2 regions of the Arthrobacter sp. 10N43 genome follow, and region 2 is predicted to be linked to the other one. Evidence: riboswitches for the same ligand, from Rfam matches in the RefSeq annotation. Region 2 holds a riboswitch; the other holds the start of a gene.
What was found. A riboswitch is a leader RNA that binds a small molecule or an ion and turns the genes downstream of it on or off. The one in region 2 is predicted to bind glycine.

Region 1: it holds a riboswitch for glycine, as region 2 does, so the genes downstream of both, gcvP (aminomethyl-transferring glycine dehydrogenase) here and gcvP (aminomethyl-transferring glycine dehydrogenase) in region 2, are expected to answer to the same signal.

The regions. Positions count from the first base shown of each region.
Region 1 covers NZ_JBFTIA010000019.1:59,677-68,244, forward strand. Annotated here, with positions in the region: gene AC1DDO_RS21605 (flagellar biosynthesis protein FlhA) at 1-238, shown strand, start outside; gene AC1DDO_RS21610 (hypothetical protein) at 216-1,475, shown strand; gene AC1DDO_RS21615 (carbon storage regulator) at 1,485-1,730, shown strand; gene AC1DDO_RS21620 (flagellar protein FlgN) at 1,745-2,260, opposite strand; gene AC1DDO_RS21625 (sigma-70 family RNA polymerase sigma factor) at 2,502-3,320, shown strand; gene AC1DDO_RS21630 (Dps family protein) at 3,487-3,966, shown strand; gene AC1DDO_RS21635 (MFS transporter) at 4,138-5,727, opposite strand; gene AC1DDO_RS21640 (TetR/AcrR family transcriptional regulator) at 5,796-6,335, shown strand; glycine riboswitch at 6,536-6,634, shown strand; glycine riboswitch at 6,636-6,749, shown strand; partial or broken gene gcvP (aminomethyl-transferring glycine dehydrogenase) at 6,789-8,568, shown strand, end outside.
Region 2 covers NZ_JBFTIA010000015.1:308-8,875, reverse strand. Annotated here, with positions in the region: gene AC1DDO_RS19805 (amidohydrolase family protein) at 1-203, opposite strand, end outside; gene AC1DDO_RS19800 (type I glutamate--ammonia ligase) at 203-1,567, opposite strand; gene AC1DDO_RS19795 (SDR family NAD(P)-dependent oxidoreductase) at 1,738-2,550, opposite strand; gene AC1DDO_RS19790 (MFS transporter) at 3,483-4,868, shown strand; gene AC1DDO_RS19785 (putative hydro-lyase) at 4,865-5,668, shown strand; gene AC1DDO_RS19780 (hypothetical protein) at 5,665-5,916, shown strand; glycine riboswitch at 6,052-6,149, shown strand; glycine riboswitch at 6,151-6,256, shown strand; partial or broken gene gcvP (aminomethyl-transferring glycine dehydrogenase) at 6,294-8,568, shown strand, end outside.

The sequences.
Region 1 (8,568 bases), on a different contig from region 2:
GGGGCAGGAAAGGCTCGACGCCGTGCTGCGCTCGGTGCGCTCCGCCGTCGACGCCGCGGCCGCCGCCAACCGCCAGGCCGTGCTCGTGTGCGCCCCGGCGCTCCGGCCGGCCATCCACCGGCTCGTGGGCGCCCAGCAGGGGTCCGTGCCCGTGTTGTCCTACCGCGAGGTGACCTCCGCCAACGTCCGGATCGAAACAGTAGGAGTGGTGCGCCATGCCGAACCGCTATCGGCTTAAGGGAGCCTCGCTCGAGGAAATCCGCCGCAAGGCGGAGCAGCAGTACGGGCCCGCGGCCCGGATCGTGTCCGCCGAACGCGTCATCAGCCCCGGCATCGCCGGCCTCTTCGCCCAGGACCGCTACGAGGCAATGATCGAGATCATGTCCAAGCACGAGGTGGTCACCGGCGAGGTAGTGCCCGACGCCGACATCCTGGCCGGGACCGAAACGGCGTCCGCCGGCAGACCCGCCGGAGAGGGCCACACCGGACGGGGCGACGCCGGAGAGGGCGACGCCGACGCTGCCGCCGCACCGGCGGCGCCCGCACCGGCGCCCGCAGCCCAGAACGGACCGCCGGCCCGGACCTCACCGACGGCCGCGCCCGCTGCGGCCAGGACCGCCGTCGGACCGTCCCATCACCTTCAGGGCGCCGCCATAGCCGCACTGCTGGAAGAGGCGGACGCCGCCGAGCTGAGCCTGCACCGGCCCTCCGCTGCCGGTGTTTCCACCGAGTCGCGGGACTTTGCGGAGATCCTGGAGCAGCTCGGCGCCGGGCTCCGGACCCCGGCGGAAGCAGTTCCCGCCGCCGACCCGGCTTCCGCCGTCGGAGTTCCCGCCGAAAGCTACGCCGGGCAGGCCGACCGTGCTGCCCAAAGTCCCGCCGCCTCAACTCCAGTTTCAACTCCCGCCGCCGCGCCGGGCCGGGCGCCGGGGGATGCCGGGGTTGCCCCCGCACCGCTGAACGGCGTCGGCGATCTGGTGGTTCTGGTCGGGCTGGGGGAGGACGCCATGGATGCCGCCCTGGCCATGTCCATGGCGGCGGGCGGTGCCGATGTCCGGACCGCCGGCGAGCTTTCCGCCTATGGCCACCTGCACGTTGACGGGCGGCAAAGCGCCACGGCCGCCCGCGCCCACGCGGTGCTGACCGAGCGCACCGTCCTGGTGGCATTCGGACTCGGCAAAGCCCGCAACGCCCTGGCCCGGGTGCAGTCCGTGGCCGCGCTCTCCGCCGACCAGGTCTGGGTGGTGGTCGATGCCGGGCGCAAGCATGAGGACACGAAGCGCTGGGTCGGCGTGCTCTCCGCCCAGCTCAACGTTGCCGCGGTGGCGGTGGTCGGCGCCGCGGAGACGGGGTCGCCTGAAAGCGTCAACGGCATGGGACTGCCCGTGGGCTGGATCGACGCCCGTCCCGCCGGTCCCGATCCGACATGGCAGAACCGGCGGGAATCGTCCGAAGCTCCCCGCGGTGAAGGGTAGATTGAGAAGATGCTGGTACTAACACGCAAGCCGGGCGAACAGATCATGATCGGCGACGGCATCGTCATCACGGTCCTGGAAGGCCGCGGCGACGGTGTTCGGATAGGCATCGAGGCACCCCGGGGCGTGCCCATCCAGCGCCGGGAAGTCATCGAAGCCATCGCGGCCGCGAACCTCGCCGCGGCGGAAGCCGGCCCGGAGGCCGAGGACGCGCTGCGCGGGCTCCTGCCGCCCGCACCTCCCGCCAAGGGCTGAAGCCAGGTCCCGGATCAGTCCTTTTCCCCGCCCAGATACTGGGCCAGGGCGGGCTGGGGTGCGCGCCGGACCACGGCCAGGGCCCGCTCCAGGTTTCCGCCAGTGGCCAGCTGATCCAGCAGTCCGGCGGTGCCCGCCGGGCCGGGACGTCCGGGCAAGGGGAGGACCCGCAGTGCCTCTTCGTTCACGCGGGCGGCCGCGCCGAGCCGGTCAAGAAGTGCGTGCAGGGCGTCCAGATGCTCGCCCAGGATCTCGGCCCAGGGGCCGGCGGGTGCGGCCGCAATCAGTTCAACCAGCGTGGCCTGTGCCGGCATACCCCATTGGGCCGCGACGACGGCAGATTCGACACTCCGGGCCAGGCCTTCAAAGCGTAAACGGTCCAGCACGGCTTCGATTTCGGAAGCCATGAGGCGCAGCCATTCCACGTTCCCGGCCCCGACGTGCAGCCGTAGCGTTTCCAGCCTGAAAAGGAGCAGTTCCAGCTGCCGGCGCTCCTGCCACAGTGCCGCGGAGAGATCACTTGCGCTCATGGGCCCCATTCTCTTTCCGCCCCCTGAATCGCAGCTTCGGGGCGGGTACCGCACTTTTTGCCAAGCTTTTCCCTGAGGGTACACGCAGATCCGGGATCAGGTGATAGGTTTCCTCCATGGGTGCTGCGCCCTACTTGCGAACGCTGACTCCAATGGGGGGAGCACCGGTCGGTTTGGGTGCGGTTCTCGGCGTTTTAAGGGCTACAGCCCTTCGGATCCGGTCTCATGGGGGGACACAGTATTGAATCGCGTGGAACGCAACGAGATGGTCACGCAGCACCTTCCGCTGGTGGGGTATCTCGTCTCAGATTTGTGCTCGAAGGCGTCACACCTTTCTCGCGATGATTTGGCCTCGGCCGGTGCAATTGCCCTGATCACGTCGGCCGATTCGTTCGATCCCGACCTCGGGGTTCCCTTTGGCGCGTTCGCCCGCCGGCGCATCCTTGGCGCGTTCGCGGACGAGATGCGGGCCAGCGACTGGGCCACCCGCTCCGCCCGCCGGCGGATCAAGGAAACCATGTCCGTCCAGGAAACCCTGGCATCCGCCCTTGGCCGCACGCCCACAGTGGACGAGATCGCCTCCGCCCTCGGCGTCCAGCAGAGTGTTGTGGAGGCCGCGCTCGCGGATGCCTCACGCACACTGACACCCCTCGATGAGGCCGTGGTGGATACCCTGGCCGCCGAAACCCTCACCCCGGAACACTCCGTGCTCGCGGATGAACGGCTCCAGTACCTGCGGGCCGCCGTGAAATCCCTGCCGGAACGGATGCGCTACGTCGTGGAGGAGATCTACTTCGGCGACCGGACGGTCAAGGACCTGGCCGCCGAACTCGGATCCACCCATGCTGCGGTGTCCCAGCAGCGTTCGGAGGCCATCCGGCTGATGCGCGACGGACTGACCGCGCACTACGCCGATGACCCCGCGCAGCCGTTCGAACCCCAGTCCAGGATTACGCCGCGGCGCCGCAACGACTACCTCACCCAGCTCTCCGAGGCCACCTCCGGCGGCATCACCCGTGCCGTGTTCCCCCGCGGTCCGGTCCTCAACGAAGCCGTCTAGCCGCCCCCGAAGCAGTTAGTAAGCCGGCTTAGTAAGCTGATCGAGAAATTCCTCCCCGAACCGTCGCGGCCCGACGCCGCCCTGCGGTAGCGTCGAAAGCATGGGCCGGGCCGCCAGCACGCGGCGCGCGCGGCCTCCACCGCACCGGTTCTATCGAGGAGGACGCATGAAAGCAACACCTACACTGACGACCAACCTGCAGGCAGTCCTGGTGGACCTGATCGAACTCCACGTTCAGGGCAAGCAGGCGCACTGGAACATCGTCGGGACCAACTTCCGGGACCTTCACCTCCAGCTGGACGAGATCGTCGACGCCGCCCGCGGGTTCGCGGACGACCTCGCCGAGCGCATGCGCGCCCTCCACGCCCTCCCTGACGGCCGAAGCTCCACGGTTTCCAAGTCCACCGCGCTGGCCGAGTTTCCGGCGGGCCTGATCAGCACGAAGGACGCGATCGAACGCATTGTCGCAGCGCTGGAGGCAGCCGTCGGCACCATGCGCAAAGTCCATGACGAAGTGGACGATGAAGACCCCACCACCGCCGATCTGCTGCACGAGTTCATCGCCAAGTTTGAGCAGTATGCCTGGATGGTCAGTGCCGAGACCATGAAGGCCACCGCCAGCGTGACCACTCCGGACAGCAAGTAGGTCCAGCTAGCACCAGGCCGCACTCACGAAACTCCAGCGTCCGGCGTCGGGTATTTTCCCGGCGGCGGACGCTGGAGTTTTTAAGCTACGCAATGGTCCTGGATGGGGAACGCATGTCGGTCTCGCTCGGCGCCGTCGATCTCGAGCCCGACGGCGATGGAACCGGTGCTGCTAGCTTGCCTTCGGCACCTTCCGCAGGAGGACCGCCGCGAGGACGCACGCCCCGGACATCAGGACCAGGGCGATGGAGGCCGTGACGTGTACGCCCGAGTCGAAGGCGGTGCGCGCGGCCGCCGTCACCGCCTCCGCCAGCGGCGCCGGAAGCATCCCCGCGAGCTCCACGGCGCCGGCGAGGGTCTCGCCGGCCTGGCTCGTGGCAGAGGCCGGGGCGAGCTCGGACACGCCTGCGGGGAGCCGGAGGTTGCCCTGGTAGGAAGCCGTGAGGATCGAGCCTAGGATCGCCGTGCCCAGCAGGGATCCCACTTCATAGCCGGTCTCGGAGATGGCGGCGGCGGCCCCCGACTTGTCCGCAGGCGCAGCGCCCAGGATCAGGTCATTGGAGATCGTCTCCGCGGCACCCACGCCCAGGCAGAGGATCAGCAGCGCGGCCAGCAGCAGTGACGGGCCGTGGCTGTGGTCGCCGAATGCCACCAGGAAATAGCCCGCCGCGCTCAGGAGCAGGCCGGCGGCCACCACAAAGCCGGGCCGGACCTTGCGCACCAGCGGGACCACCAGCAGCCCGGCAACGACTGTGGCGATGAGGGCCGGGACCATGGCGACCCCGGAGGCGGAGGGGGACTGCCCCTCCAGCAGCTGCAGGTGCTGGGCCAGGAAGAGAATGAAGCCGTTGAAGGAGAACAGCGCCAGGACGTTGGCGGTGATGGCGGTGCTGAAGACCCGGTTGCCAAAGAGGCTGACATCGAGCATGGGCGCCGTGCTGTGGTCCGCCTTGTGGCCTCTGGCCAGGGCGCGCTGGCGCCGGATGAACACGTAGCCCATGAGCAGCCCTGCTCCGATGCTCGCGAAGGCCTCCAGTGAGGGCCCGTGGGTGGCGAGGGTCTTGATCCCGTAGACAACGGGCACCATGACCAGCAGGGACAGGATGATGCTGGGCACGTCCACGCGTCCGGGCTTAGGGTCGCGGGATTCCGGGATCAGTGCCGGACCGAGCAGCAGCAGGGGCAGGATGATCGGCACTGCGACCAGCAGGACGGCGCCCCACCAGAAGTGCTCCACCAGCCAGCCGCCGGCAATCGGGCCGAGGGCGGCGCCGCCGGAGAAGCCTGCGGCCCAGATTGCCACTGCCAGCCTGCGCCGGTTGGGCTCCGGGAAAATGTTGCGGATCAGGGAAAGCGTTGACGGCATGAGCATGGCGCCGAAGAGGCCGAGCCCGGCGCGGCCTGCGATCAGCCATTCGGCGCTCGGCGCGAACGCCGTCAACGCCGAGACCGCGGCAAAGCCTGCGCTGCCCACGAAGAGCAGCCTGCGCCGTCCGATCCTGTCACCCAGGCTGCCCATCGCAACCAGGAGTCCGGCCAGAACCAGGGGGTAGGCGTCGATGATCCACAGCAGTTCGACGCCGGAGGCGTCCAGGCTGCGGGCGATGGCGGGCAGGGCGAACGTCAGGGCGGTGTTGTCCACGGCCACAAGCAGGACAGGGAACATCAGCAGGGCCAGCGCCACCCAGTCGCGCCACGAGGCCCGGGGGCCGGTGGCCGACGCGGTGCTGGTGGTGGTGGCGGTGATCGACGGAATGCTCATGGAACGTAACTATACCGTCTGGACGGTACAGTTAAGAAATGCTCGGCCGGACAGGCATGATGGGAGGCATGCCCAGGAAACCCGTCGCCCGCGAGGCCGTTCTCCACGCCTTCGAATCCCTGCTCATCGAAGTCGGTGAACGCGCCGCGACGCTGGACGCCGTCGCGCGCCGGGCCGGAGTCTCCAAGGGGGGCCTGCTCTACCACTTCCCGACCAAGGAGGCGATGATCGCGGTCCTGCTCGAGCGACTGGACGGGCACCTCGCTGCCGATGTCGCCGCCATGGCTGAGGCCCCCGAGGGTGCGGCGGTGTACTTCATCAAGTCCTCGGTGTGGGCGGACACCCCCATGGACCGGGTGTTCGTCGCGGCCACGAGGCTCGCCGAGGTGGCGCACCAGGAGACCCTCCGCCGCTTCGCCGCCGCCCAGGCGAACTGGCTGGAACTGCTGGCTGCCGACGTCGGGCCCGCCATGGCGAAAGCCGTCCTGTACATGGGGGACGGGCTGTACTTCAACGCCATGCTGGGCCGGGGGCCGGGCGGGCAGCCGCCGGAAGTCAGTGACGACGTCGAGAGCCTCCTGGCCGCCGTCGAGAAGCTGCGCCGCTGACGGCCGCCGAGACCCGCCCGTCGAATACGCCGGAAGCCTGCGACTACGCCGGAACGAAGCGGCGTCCCCGCACGCCTGCGGCGAACTCGCGTGGCCGGACCTGTAACTTGGGGCCGCCGCCGGGAGGGAGTTTGCGGACGCGCGCCCGGCATAGGACAATGAGTGCTGTGACTGTTGTCACCCCAAATTGAATACGCCTTTGATCTGCGGCGGGAGAGTCCTGCAAGTAGGTACAAGCAGGCGCCGTAGGAGCAAATCCTCCCCAGGAATCTCTCAGGCCCATGTACCGCCGCGGCAAGGCATCTCTGGAAAGTAGCAGGTGCGTCCCTAGCGCGCTGTGCTCACCGACGGTGCAAGCGGAGCCCCTCATGTGGGCTGCGCGGAAACTCTCAGGTCCAATACAGAGCGGGGAGGAACCCGAATCAATGTGGCGTACCCTGCGCCGCCTGAGTTATGGAGTTCCTTGTGACTGTTACCCCAGCCTCCACGTCCTTCGTTGACCGGCACATCGGCGCCCGCCGCCAGGCCGACGTCGACGCCATGCTGAAGGCTGTCGGCTACGACACCGTCGACGCCCTGGTGGACACCGCCGTTCCGAAGGACATCCGCCAGGACTCCGACCTCGCGCTCGACGCAGCCCTCAGCGAAGTGGAAGTCCTCGCCGAACTGCGCAAGCTGGCCGCGAAAAACAAGACCGCCGTGCAGATGATCGGGCAGGGCTACTACGACACCCTCACCCCGCCGGTAATCCGCCGCAACATCCTCGAAGCCCCGGCCTGGTACACCGCCTACACGCCCTACCAGCCGGAAATCTCCCAGGGCCGGCTCGAGGCGCTGCTGAACTTCCAGACCATGGTCCAGGACCTCGTCGGGCTGCCGATCGCCAACGCCTCGCTGCTGGACGAAGCCACCGCCGTCGCCGAGGCCGTGCTGATGATGCGCCGCGCGAACAAGAACAAGGCCGCCCACGACGGCAAGACCGTCTTGGACGCCGACTGCCTCCCGCAGACCATCGCGATCGTCAAGGGCCGCGCCGAGGCCCTCGGCTTCGAGGTCGAGGTTGCCGACCTCTCCAGGGGCCTGCCCGAGGGCGTCATCAACGGCGTCGTCCTGCAGCAGCCCGGCGTCTCCGGCCGCGTGTTCGACCACACCGCCGTGATCGCCGAAGCCAAGGAACGCGGCGCCCTCGTCACCGTCGCGGCCGACCTCCTCTCCCTGACCCTCATCACGTCCCCGGGCGAACAGGGCGCCGACATCGCCGTCGGCTCCGCCCAGCGCTTCGGCGTGCCGCTGTTCTTCGGCGGCCCGCACGCGGCCTACATGGCGGTCCAGAAGGGGCTCGAACGCTCCATGCCCGGCCGCCTCGTCGGCGTCTCCAAGGACAACGCGGGCGTCCCCGCCTACCGCCTGGCCCTGCAAACCCGCGAGCAGCACATCCGCCGGGAGAAGGCCACCTCGAACATCTGCACCGCCCAGGCGCTGCTGGCCATCGTGGCATCCTTCTACGCCGTCTACCACGGCCCCGACGGGCTGAAGGCAATCGCCCAGACCGTCCACGGCCACGCCAGGACCATCGCAGCCTCCCTGAAGACCGCCGGCTTCGACGTGCTGCACACCTCCTTCTTCGACACCATCACCGTCTCCGTGCCGGGCCGGGCAGCAGAGATCATCGCGGCCGCCGACGCCAAGGGCGTCAACCTGCGCGCCATCGACGCCGACACCGTCGGCATCTCCGCCGATGAGGCCACGACGGCGGCCATCGTCGCCGACGTCGTCGCCGCCTTCGGGGCCAGCGTCGTTGACGCAGCAGACTCCTCCTTCGGCCTGGACACCGCCGTCGAACGGACCTCCGACTACCTGCAGCACCCGGTGTTCAACACCCACCGCTCCGAAACCCAGCTGCTGCGCTACATCCGCCGCCTCTCGGACCGCGACCTTGCCCTGGACCGCACCATGATCCCGTTGGGCTCGTGCACCATGAAGCTGAACGCCACGGCCGAAATGGAAGCCATCTCCTGGCCGGAGTTCGCCTCCATCCATCCGTTCGCCCCCGAATCCCAGACCGCCGGCTGGCGCGAACTGATCGAGGACCTCGAAGCACAGCTGACCGAGATCACCGGGTACGACCAGGTCTCCATCCAGCCCAACGCCGGATCCCAGGGCGAACTCGCGGGCCTGCTGGCCATCCGCGGCTACCACCTCTCCCGCGGTAATGCCCAGCGCAACGTCTGCT
Region 2 (8,568 bases):
AGAATGCCGCTGCACCAGCGCCGGATGGCGAGCCCGATTTGTGTGTTGTAGGCGTCTCCGGGGTTGGCCAGCGGTTCGGTGTTCCCTTCGTTCAGCGAGTTCTGAAAGCGTGCCTCATCACCGTCGGCGTGAAACGCGCCATGCACGTGGTGATCGACAAGGCTGACGTGTTCGACGAAGTCCGGGAAGTCACCGCCCGCCATCAGATCGACCAGGCAAGTCGAAAGCGTTCGGCGAGCTCGTCCGGAGTGAGTTCGGCTGCGATGCGCTGTTCGTAGCGCCGGACGGCCACCGTGGCGTCGATGACGGCGTCTCCGAGAAGCCTGCGGGCAAGGCCTGAGTTGTCTAGGGTGTCGATGATGGCGGCGGGGGAGTCTGAGAGCTTTCGGACGTTTGCCTGCTGCCGTTCCTCGTCCGAAAGCCGCCCGGGGTCACCGGGGATCTCCTCCGGAAGCCGGCGTCCGCCGCGGATACCGTCAAGGGCGAGGGCAAGGATGGCCGCCGAGGCCAAATAGACGTTCGACGACGGGTCGACGATTTTCACCTCGACGTTGGCTCCGTGCGGATTGCCCTGGCCCTCGCGCAGGAAGCGCACCGAGGCTTCCCGGTTTTCCAGGCCCCAGCACAAGTAGGCACCCGACCACGTGCCGGGCGCCAACCGGCTTCCGGACAAAACTGACCCCGTGAGGAAGCCCTGGACATCCGGGAGCCCTGCGATGATTCCGCCAATGGCAGCGCCTCCCTCGGCGGAGATGCCGCGCGGTCCGCTGCCGCCGGAGAACAGCGGCACTCCGTTCTTTCGAAGCGAAAAGTGCTGGTGGGCGCCGTTCCCAACGCTGCCGGGAAAGGGCGACGGCGAGAACGAGGCCATCATGCCGTGGGCCCTGGCGACGATGCCCACGATAATCCTGGCAAGGACCACCGTGTCCGCGGCCTGGACCGGCGGGGCCGGGGGAAGGGAAAACTCGAACTGGTTCCTGCCGTACTCGGCGTGAAGCTGCTCCAGGGGAAGCCCGGCCTGGTTCAGCGCTGACAGCAGGTCATCGAGGAATTCCGATCGGTCCAGAAGGCCCATTGCCCCGTACGGAACCCAGGGCGCGGTTTCCAGCGCTGAACCATCCGGGGCGACGAGAAAGAATTCAAGTTCGTGGCCCACGAGCGCCTGGTACCCGGCCTCGACCAGGCTGCCCTCGATGTCGGCCAGGCAACCGCGGGCACAGGCCGGAGAGGCGGCTCCATCCTGTTCGAAAAGGCGGGCCGGTGCCCATGCGCGGCCGCCGGGCAGGACACGAAGTCCCGCGATGTCGATCTTCAGGCGCATATCGCCGACGGTGGTGATGCTGTCCGTGAACGCTATCCCGCCGTCGATGGTGAAGACGTGCCAGACGGGGGCGGCGCCCATCCCGGATTCGTGGAAGATCTTGAGCCGCGCCAGCGGAACGCTCTTGGCCAGGGTGATGCCCGAAGCATTCACCACCGTGCCGATCACGGTGCGGACGCCGGCCGCTTCGAGCTCGCGGTGGGCTTTCGCAACGGCGGATTCGTCGGCTGATGCGATGGGGGTCATGCGCCTATCATGCGGCCGCTCCTCATCCAATGAAAGGCTCACCCAATGAAAGACGCCCCCTCTGCACTGGGATCGCACCCGGGCACGGGTTTCCGGCCAACAGCCCGAGGCCCATGCGGCGCCCGGGAAACCCGACGGCGGCACGTCCCGCCGTCGTCCGCCTCGGCGTCCTAGATATCCGCAAGCGTCAGCGCCGGCGGCGAATTTCCGTCGATGTCCAGGACGCCGAACTCCTTCGCCACCGCAGCGGCGATGAGCACCTGGCCGGTCCGCGTCATCAGGTCCGGATCATGGAACAGCGCATTGATCACCCGGCCGATGAACTCAGGGCTTTCGCTGGTCGAGAGATCGAATGCACCGCTTTCCGCCGCGGCCAGGACCGCCTCGGTGCGGACCAGTCCGGGGTAGAGCGAGATGACCGGAATGTCGAACGGTCTGAGCTCGACGGCCATGTCGGAGGTCATCTTGTCCGTCGTCGCTTTGGCGATGCCGTAGATCGTGTTGCCGAGGTGGCGCTGCGCGGCCCAGAAGCTGATGTTGACGATCAGGCCGCGGTGCCGCCGCATCATCATGCGCGCCGCGTGCGCCGAACACACAAATGCGGCGCGGACGCCGGCGTCCATCATGCCGGTCCAGCGATGCGGCGCCTGCTCCCAGAACGGTGCCGGCCACGTGAACGCGCCGCCTTCGACCATCTTCTCGTACCCGCCCCAGGCGCAATTGACCAGCAGGTCGAGGCGGCCGCCCTCGGTCCGGATCGTGTCGAACACGTGCGCGGTCTCGTCATCGTTGAGATGGTCGCAGCGCAGGCGCACGATCTCCCGCGGGAGGTCCGCCTGCTCGATCGACCGGCCCGTGCCATAAACCCGGAACCCCGCGGCCTGAAGGGCAAGCGCGATGCCCCGGCCGACACCGCGGCTCGCGCCGGTCACCAGCGCAACGCCACCCGTTGGCGCGTCACTGCGTTCGCGTTCGCTGGTCATGCCAAGCGGCCCCCGCTTACATTTCGTCCCGTGATCCCCATGATAGGCCGGGCCCGGCGCCTGGTGCCCGCGACTTTCTCGGGCCCAGCACCCGGAGGCGGCCCTATCTAAAAACGCACCCTTCGGGTTTACTGGGCCGCAAGGCTGACACGCGAAACATGGAGGGGGAACCATGCAGTCCAAAGGAACATGGCAAATCGCAGCGGGCTCGATATTGCTGGTGGCCACGTTGTTCACGCTACCGATGCCACTGGTTGACGTGCTCTCGGGCAGCGCCGGACAGGGTGCGGCGGCAGTGTTCGTGCTGGGACTCGCGCTTCTAGCCGCTGGCCTCGGTTTGGTCGCCGTGGGTCTGTACAAGCGATCGCGGAACCTAAAGACGGCGCGCAGTTACGACACCAGGGAGCCCGCATCCTCCGACGAGGACCGGCCGACCAATCCTCATTCGATGCCCCATAGCTATGGCGCCCTTCCGCCTCCGGGGTAGACACTCCCAGCTCAAGAAACCAGAACCTCAAGAACCCAGAACCACAAAAAATAAGACGACGACGGCGGGTTGTCCCGCCGTCGTCGTTCGTGCTGCCCTGAAACCAGCACTGCCGCGGTGCCCTGAGAACGCGGCCTGAGGCCTTGAGGCAGCGCTTCGGCGCCTTAAATCCGGCTATACCCGGTGGCTGCCGCGACGACCGCATCACCCTCAACCCCTTGACGATGTGACCTGCGTCGCGTAAATTGTTCAACAATTCGGATTGTTCAACAATCCAACAATTGATCCATTTATTGAACGCAGTCCCGACTTCCGCAGCCCATCACGGTAGCCGCACACGCACCCGAATGTCCCGACCCGCATCGCCGCAGGCCCGGACCGACAAGGCGCACCAACACCAGCCGCCCGCACTTGGCTGACATCCACACTCTTCATGGAGGTACACATGGCCGCTTCATCCGTAACGGCCCCCGCTGACCCGAAGCCCTTTGTAGGGCGCAAGGGCATGTACAAGGCATTCGCGGCCAGCCTGACCGGAACCGCACTGGAGTTCTATGACTTCGCTGTCTACTCCGCCGCGGCCGCGATCGTTTTCCCGCTGATCTTCTTCCCGGCCTCGGACCCTGTCACGGGCACCCTGTTGGCCTTCTCCACCTACGCCGTGGGCTACATTTCCCGGCCCGTCGGCGGCATCATCTTCGGCCGGCTCGGCGACGAGATCGGCCGCAAGAAGATCCTGGTCATCACGCTCATGCTGATCGGCGCCGCCACGTTCCTCATCGGCCTGCTGCCCACGTACGGCAACATCGGCATCATGGCCCCCGCCATCCTGGTCTTCCTTCGCTTCGCGCAGGGTGTTGGCGTCGGCGGCGAGTGGGGCGGGGCAGTGCTGCTCTCCAGTGAATTCGGTGACCCGAACCGTCGCGGCTTCTGGGCATCCGCCGCGCAGATCGGCCCGCCCGCCGGTAACCTGATGGCCAACGGCGTGCTTGCCGTCCTGACCATGGCCCTGTCCGAAGAGGATTTCCTGAACTTCGGCTGGCGAATTGCCTTCCTGATCTCGGCCCTGTTGGTGGCCTTCGGGCTCTGGATCCGGCTCAAGCTTGAAGACACCCCCATCTTCAAGGCCATGGAAGCCAAAGGAGACAAGCCCAAGTCCCCCATCCGCGAAGTCCTGGCAACCCAGCGCCGCCCCCTCATCGCAGCCATGCTCAGCCGCATCGGCCCGGACGTCCTCTACGCTTTGTGCACCGTCTTCATGCTCACCTACGGCATTCAGAAACTTGGCTTCGACCGCGGCCAAGTGCTGGTGGCCGTCCTGATCGGTTCGGCACTCCAGATTTTCACCATGCCGCTCGCCGGGGCCATCTCCGACCACATCAACCGCCGGCTGGTCTACGCAATCGCCGCAGTGGCCGCCGCCGTCTGGGGGTACCTGTTCTTCATCGTCCTCGAAGGTCGATCCCCGGTCATGCTGATCGTGGGAACGGTGCTGGGCCTGCTCTGCCACTCGTTTATGTACGGACCCCAGGCCGCGTTCGTTGTTGAACAGTTCTCGCCGCGGCTCCGCTCCACCGGCAGTTCGCTGGCCTACACCTTCGCCGGAATCGTCGGTGGCGCAATCGCACCGTTCATGTTCACCCTCCTGCTGAGCACCTTCAACAGCTGGGTCCCGGTTGCCATCTACCTCAGCGTTGCCTGCCTCCTGACCCTGGTGGGCCTGGCCCTGGGCCGGGACTCCGACGTTGCCGAGGACCAGGAGTACCTGCAGCCTTCAACTGAGCTGGTGGAAAATGAGCCGGCTGTAAATGAGCTGGTGGAGGCCCGATGAACCAGGCCAACGCACACCTGGCACCCTCCGATGCGCGCCTGAAGTTCCGCAGCGGCCTGGTCACCCCCACCTCCGGGTGGAGCGACGGCTACACCCAGGCAAACCTGATAGCGGTGACGGCGGACTACGCCGACGAATTCATCGAATTCTGCCGGCTCAACCCCAAAGCCTGCCCCGTCATCGACGTAATCCCGGCGGGACAGTACCAGAGCGCCCTCGCCGCGGGGTCGGACATCCGCACTGACATCCCGGCCTACCGGGTGTGGGTGGACGGCGAACTTGCCGGCGAAGTCACGGACGTCGCATCGGTCTGGCGTGATGACATGGTAGGCGTCCTCATCGGCTGCAGTTTCACCTTCGAAGCCGCGCTTGCCAGCGCGGGCGTCCCGCTCCGGCACACCGAAACCGGCCGCAACGTCCCCATGTACCGCACGAACATCGAGTGCACCCCTGCCGGCCGAATCCACGGGCCGATGGTGGTCTCCATGCGCCCGATGCCGCCCGAACTGGTCCAAACGGCCATCAGGGTGACGTCGGAAGTACCTAAGGTTCACGGCAGCCCGGTTCACGTCGGGACGCCCGGGGACCTCGGCATTGCCGACATCAACCTCCCCGACTTCGGCGACGCGGTGGAGATCCGGCCGGGAGAAGTGCCGGTTTTCTGGGCCTGCGGCGTGACGCCGCAGAGCGCAGTGATGGCATCAAGGCCCGCCTTCGCCATCAGCCACGCCCCCGGACACATGTTCATCACTGATGTTCCCGAAAGCACCTACCGGGAACGGACAGGAGCGTCATCGTGAAGAAGAGATTTCCCGTAGCCGAGAAACGGGCACGCAGGATCGTCAAACTCTCAGCGCCGCGGCGGCAAGCCACGGGCACCCACTGCGAACTGACCGGAGTCTGGCAGAGCCCGGCCGGAGCGAGCATCTCGATGCACGAGGGCCAGCTGGACTTCCCGCCGTCGTCCGCTTCCGGCGACTCCGGTGCCGTGCCATACCTCCAAGGCTCGGCATTCGGCCTCCACGAACCTCCCCGGCCGGCGGACTAGTTGGCCTAGCCTCGCGGACGCGGACCGGCTTGCGGTTGTTATCGTCAAACAACGCGTCATACGGACCCACCTCTTGCAACCGGCCCCCGCAACAAGTAACGTGTGAGCCGTGTCACCCACCAGTGGCACAGCTTATGATCTGCGGCGGGAGAGTCCTGCCGGTACGTTCAGCAGGCGCCGTAGGAGCAAATCCTCCCCAGGAATCTCTCAGGCCCACGTACCGCCGCGGCAAGGCAACTCTGGAAAGCAGTCCGGGAAACCGGGCTCACCGACGGTGCAAGTGGCGCCTGCTAACAGCAGGCAACGCGGAAACTCTCAGGTCCAATACAGAGCGGGGAGGAACCCGAATCATCGTGGCACTATGTGCCACCTGAATTATGGAGTTCCTCATGACGATTCAGTCGTCCCCGTCCACGTTCGCAGACCGCCATATCGGTGCGCGCCGCCAAACAGACATCGACACCATGCTCAAGGCCGTCGGCTACGACAGCGTAGACGGCCTCGTAGACAATGCACTCCCCGCTTCCATTCGCCAGGAAAAGCCGCTCAGCCTGGACAGCGCCCTCAGCGAAGTTGAGGTGCTGGCCGAACTGCGCAAGCTGGCTTCCAAGAACAAGACCGCCGTGCAGATGATCGGCCAGGGCTATTACGACACCGTCACGCCGCCGGTCATCCGCCGCAACATCCTCGAGGCCCCCGCCTGGTACACGGCCTACACGCCCTACCAGCCGGAGATCTCCCAGGGCCGGCTCGAGGCACTGCTGAACTTCCAGACCATGGTCCAGGACCTCACCGCGCTGCCGGTCGCCAATGCGTCCCTCCTCGACGAGGCCACCGCCGTCGCCGAAGCCGTGCTCCTGATGCGCAGGGCAAATAAGTCCGCAGGACAGAACGCAGGTGCCCGCGACGGCAAGACCGTCCTCGACGCCGACTGCCTCCCGCAGACCATCGCCATTGTGCGGGGCCGCGCCGACGCATTGGGCTTCGAGGTCGAGGTCGCCGACCTCTCCCAGGGACTGCCCGCCGGCGACATCAACGGCGTCGTCCTGCAGCAGCCGGGCGTTTCCGGCCGGGTGTGGGACCAGTCCGCCGTGATCGCAGAGGCCAAAGGCCGCGGCGCCCTGGTCACCGTGGCAGCGGACCTTCTGGCCCTGACCTTGATCACCCCTCCGGGCGAGCAGGGCGCGGACATCGCCGTCGGCTCCACGCAGCGCCTGGGCGTGCCGCTGTTCTTCGGCGGCCCGCACGCGGCCTACATGGCGGTGCGCGAAGGCATGGAACGCACGCTTCCCGGCCGAATTGTTGGCGTCTCCAAGGACAACGCGGGCGTCCCCGCCTACCGTCTGGCCCTGCAGACCCGTGAGCAGCACATCCGCCGTGAGAAGGCCACCTCCAACATCTGCACCGCCCAGGCGCTGCTGGCCATCGTCTCCTCGATGTACGCCGTCTACCACGGTCCCGAGGGCCTGAAGGCCATCGCCCAGACCGTCCACAACAACGCCCGTGCCCTCGCCGCCACGCTCAAGATCGCTGGCCGGGAACTGGTGGCCGAGGCCTTCTTCGACACTGTCACGGTCCGCGTTCCGGGCAAGGCCCGGAAGGTCATTAACGCTGCCGAGGCCCGCGGCATCAACCTGCGCCTCATCGATGCGGACACAGTTGGCGTGTCAGTCGATGAGACCACGACGGCGGAGGTCCTCTCCGCGGTGGTGGTCGCCTTTGGCGCCGGTCCGGTGGTGGAGGCCAAGGGCTTCGAGCTGCCCGAGGCTGTGCTGCGTTCCTCCGACTACTTGCAGCACCCGGTGTTCAACACCCACCGTTCCGAAACCCAGCTGCTGCGCTACATCCGCAAGCTCTCGGACCGCGACCTCGCCCTGGACCGCACCATGATCCCGCTGGGCTCGTGCACCATGAAGCTGAACGCCACGGCCGAGATGGAAGCCATCTCCTGGCCGGAGTTCGCCTCCATCCACCCGTTCGCCCCGGACTCGCAGACGGCCGGTTGGCGCGAACTGATCGAGGGCCTGGAAGCGGACTTGACCGAGATCACCGGGTACGACCAGGTCTCCATCCAGCCCAACGCCGGGTCCCAGGGCGAACTCGCGGGCCTGCTGGCCATCCGCGGCTACCACCTCTCCCGCGGTGAGGCCCAGCGCAACGTCTGCCTGATCCCTGCCTCGGCGCACGGCACGAACGCGGCCTCGGCCGTGCTGGCCGGCATGAAGGTGGTCGTCGTGGCTACGGCTTCGGACGGCACGATCGACCACGCCGATCTTCAGGCCAAGATCGAGGCCAACAAGGACGTCCTCTCGGCGATCATGATCACCTACCCGTCCACCCACGGGGTGTACGACGCCGACGTCCGCGAGGTGTGCGACTCCGTGCATGCGGCCGGCGGGCAGGTCTACGTCGACGGCGCCAACCTGAATGCGCTCGTGGGCCTGGCCCAGCCGGGCCAGTTCGGCGGCGATGTCTCGCACCTGAACCTGCACAAGACCTTCTGCATCCCGCATGGCGGCGGCGGACCCGGCGTCGGCCCGGTTGCGGCCAAGGCCCACCTGGCACCGTTCATGCCGGGCGACGCCAACAAGGCCGCGCACGAGGCCGGCGCTACCGAACCAGGAACCGGAGTTGCGATCTCCGCCTCCCGCT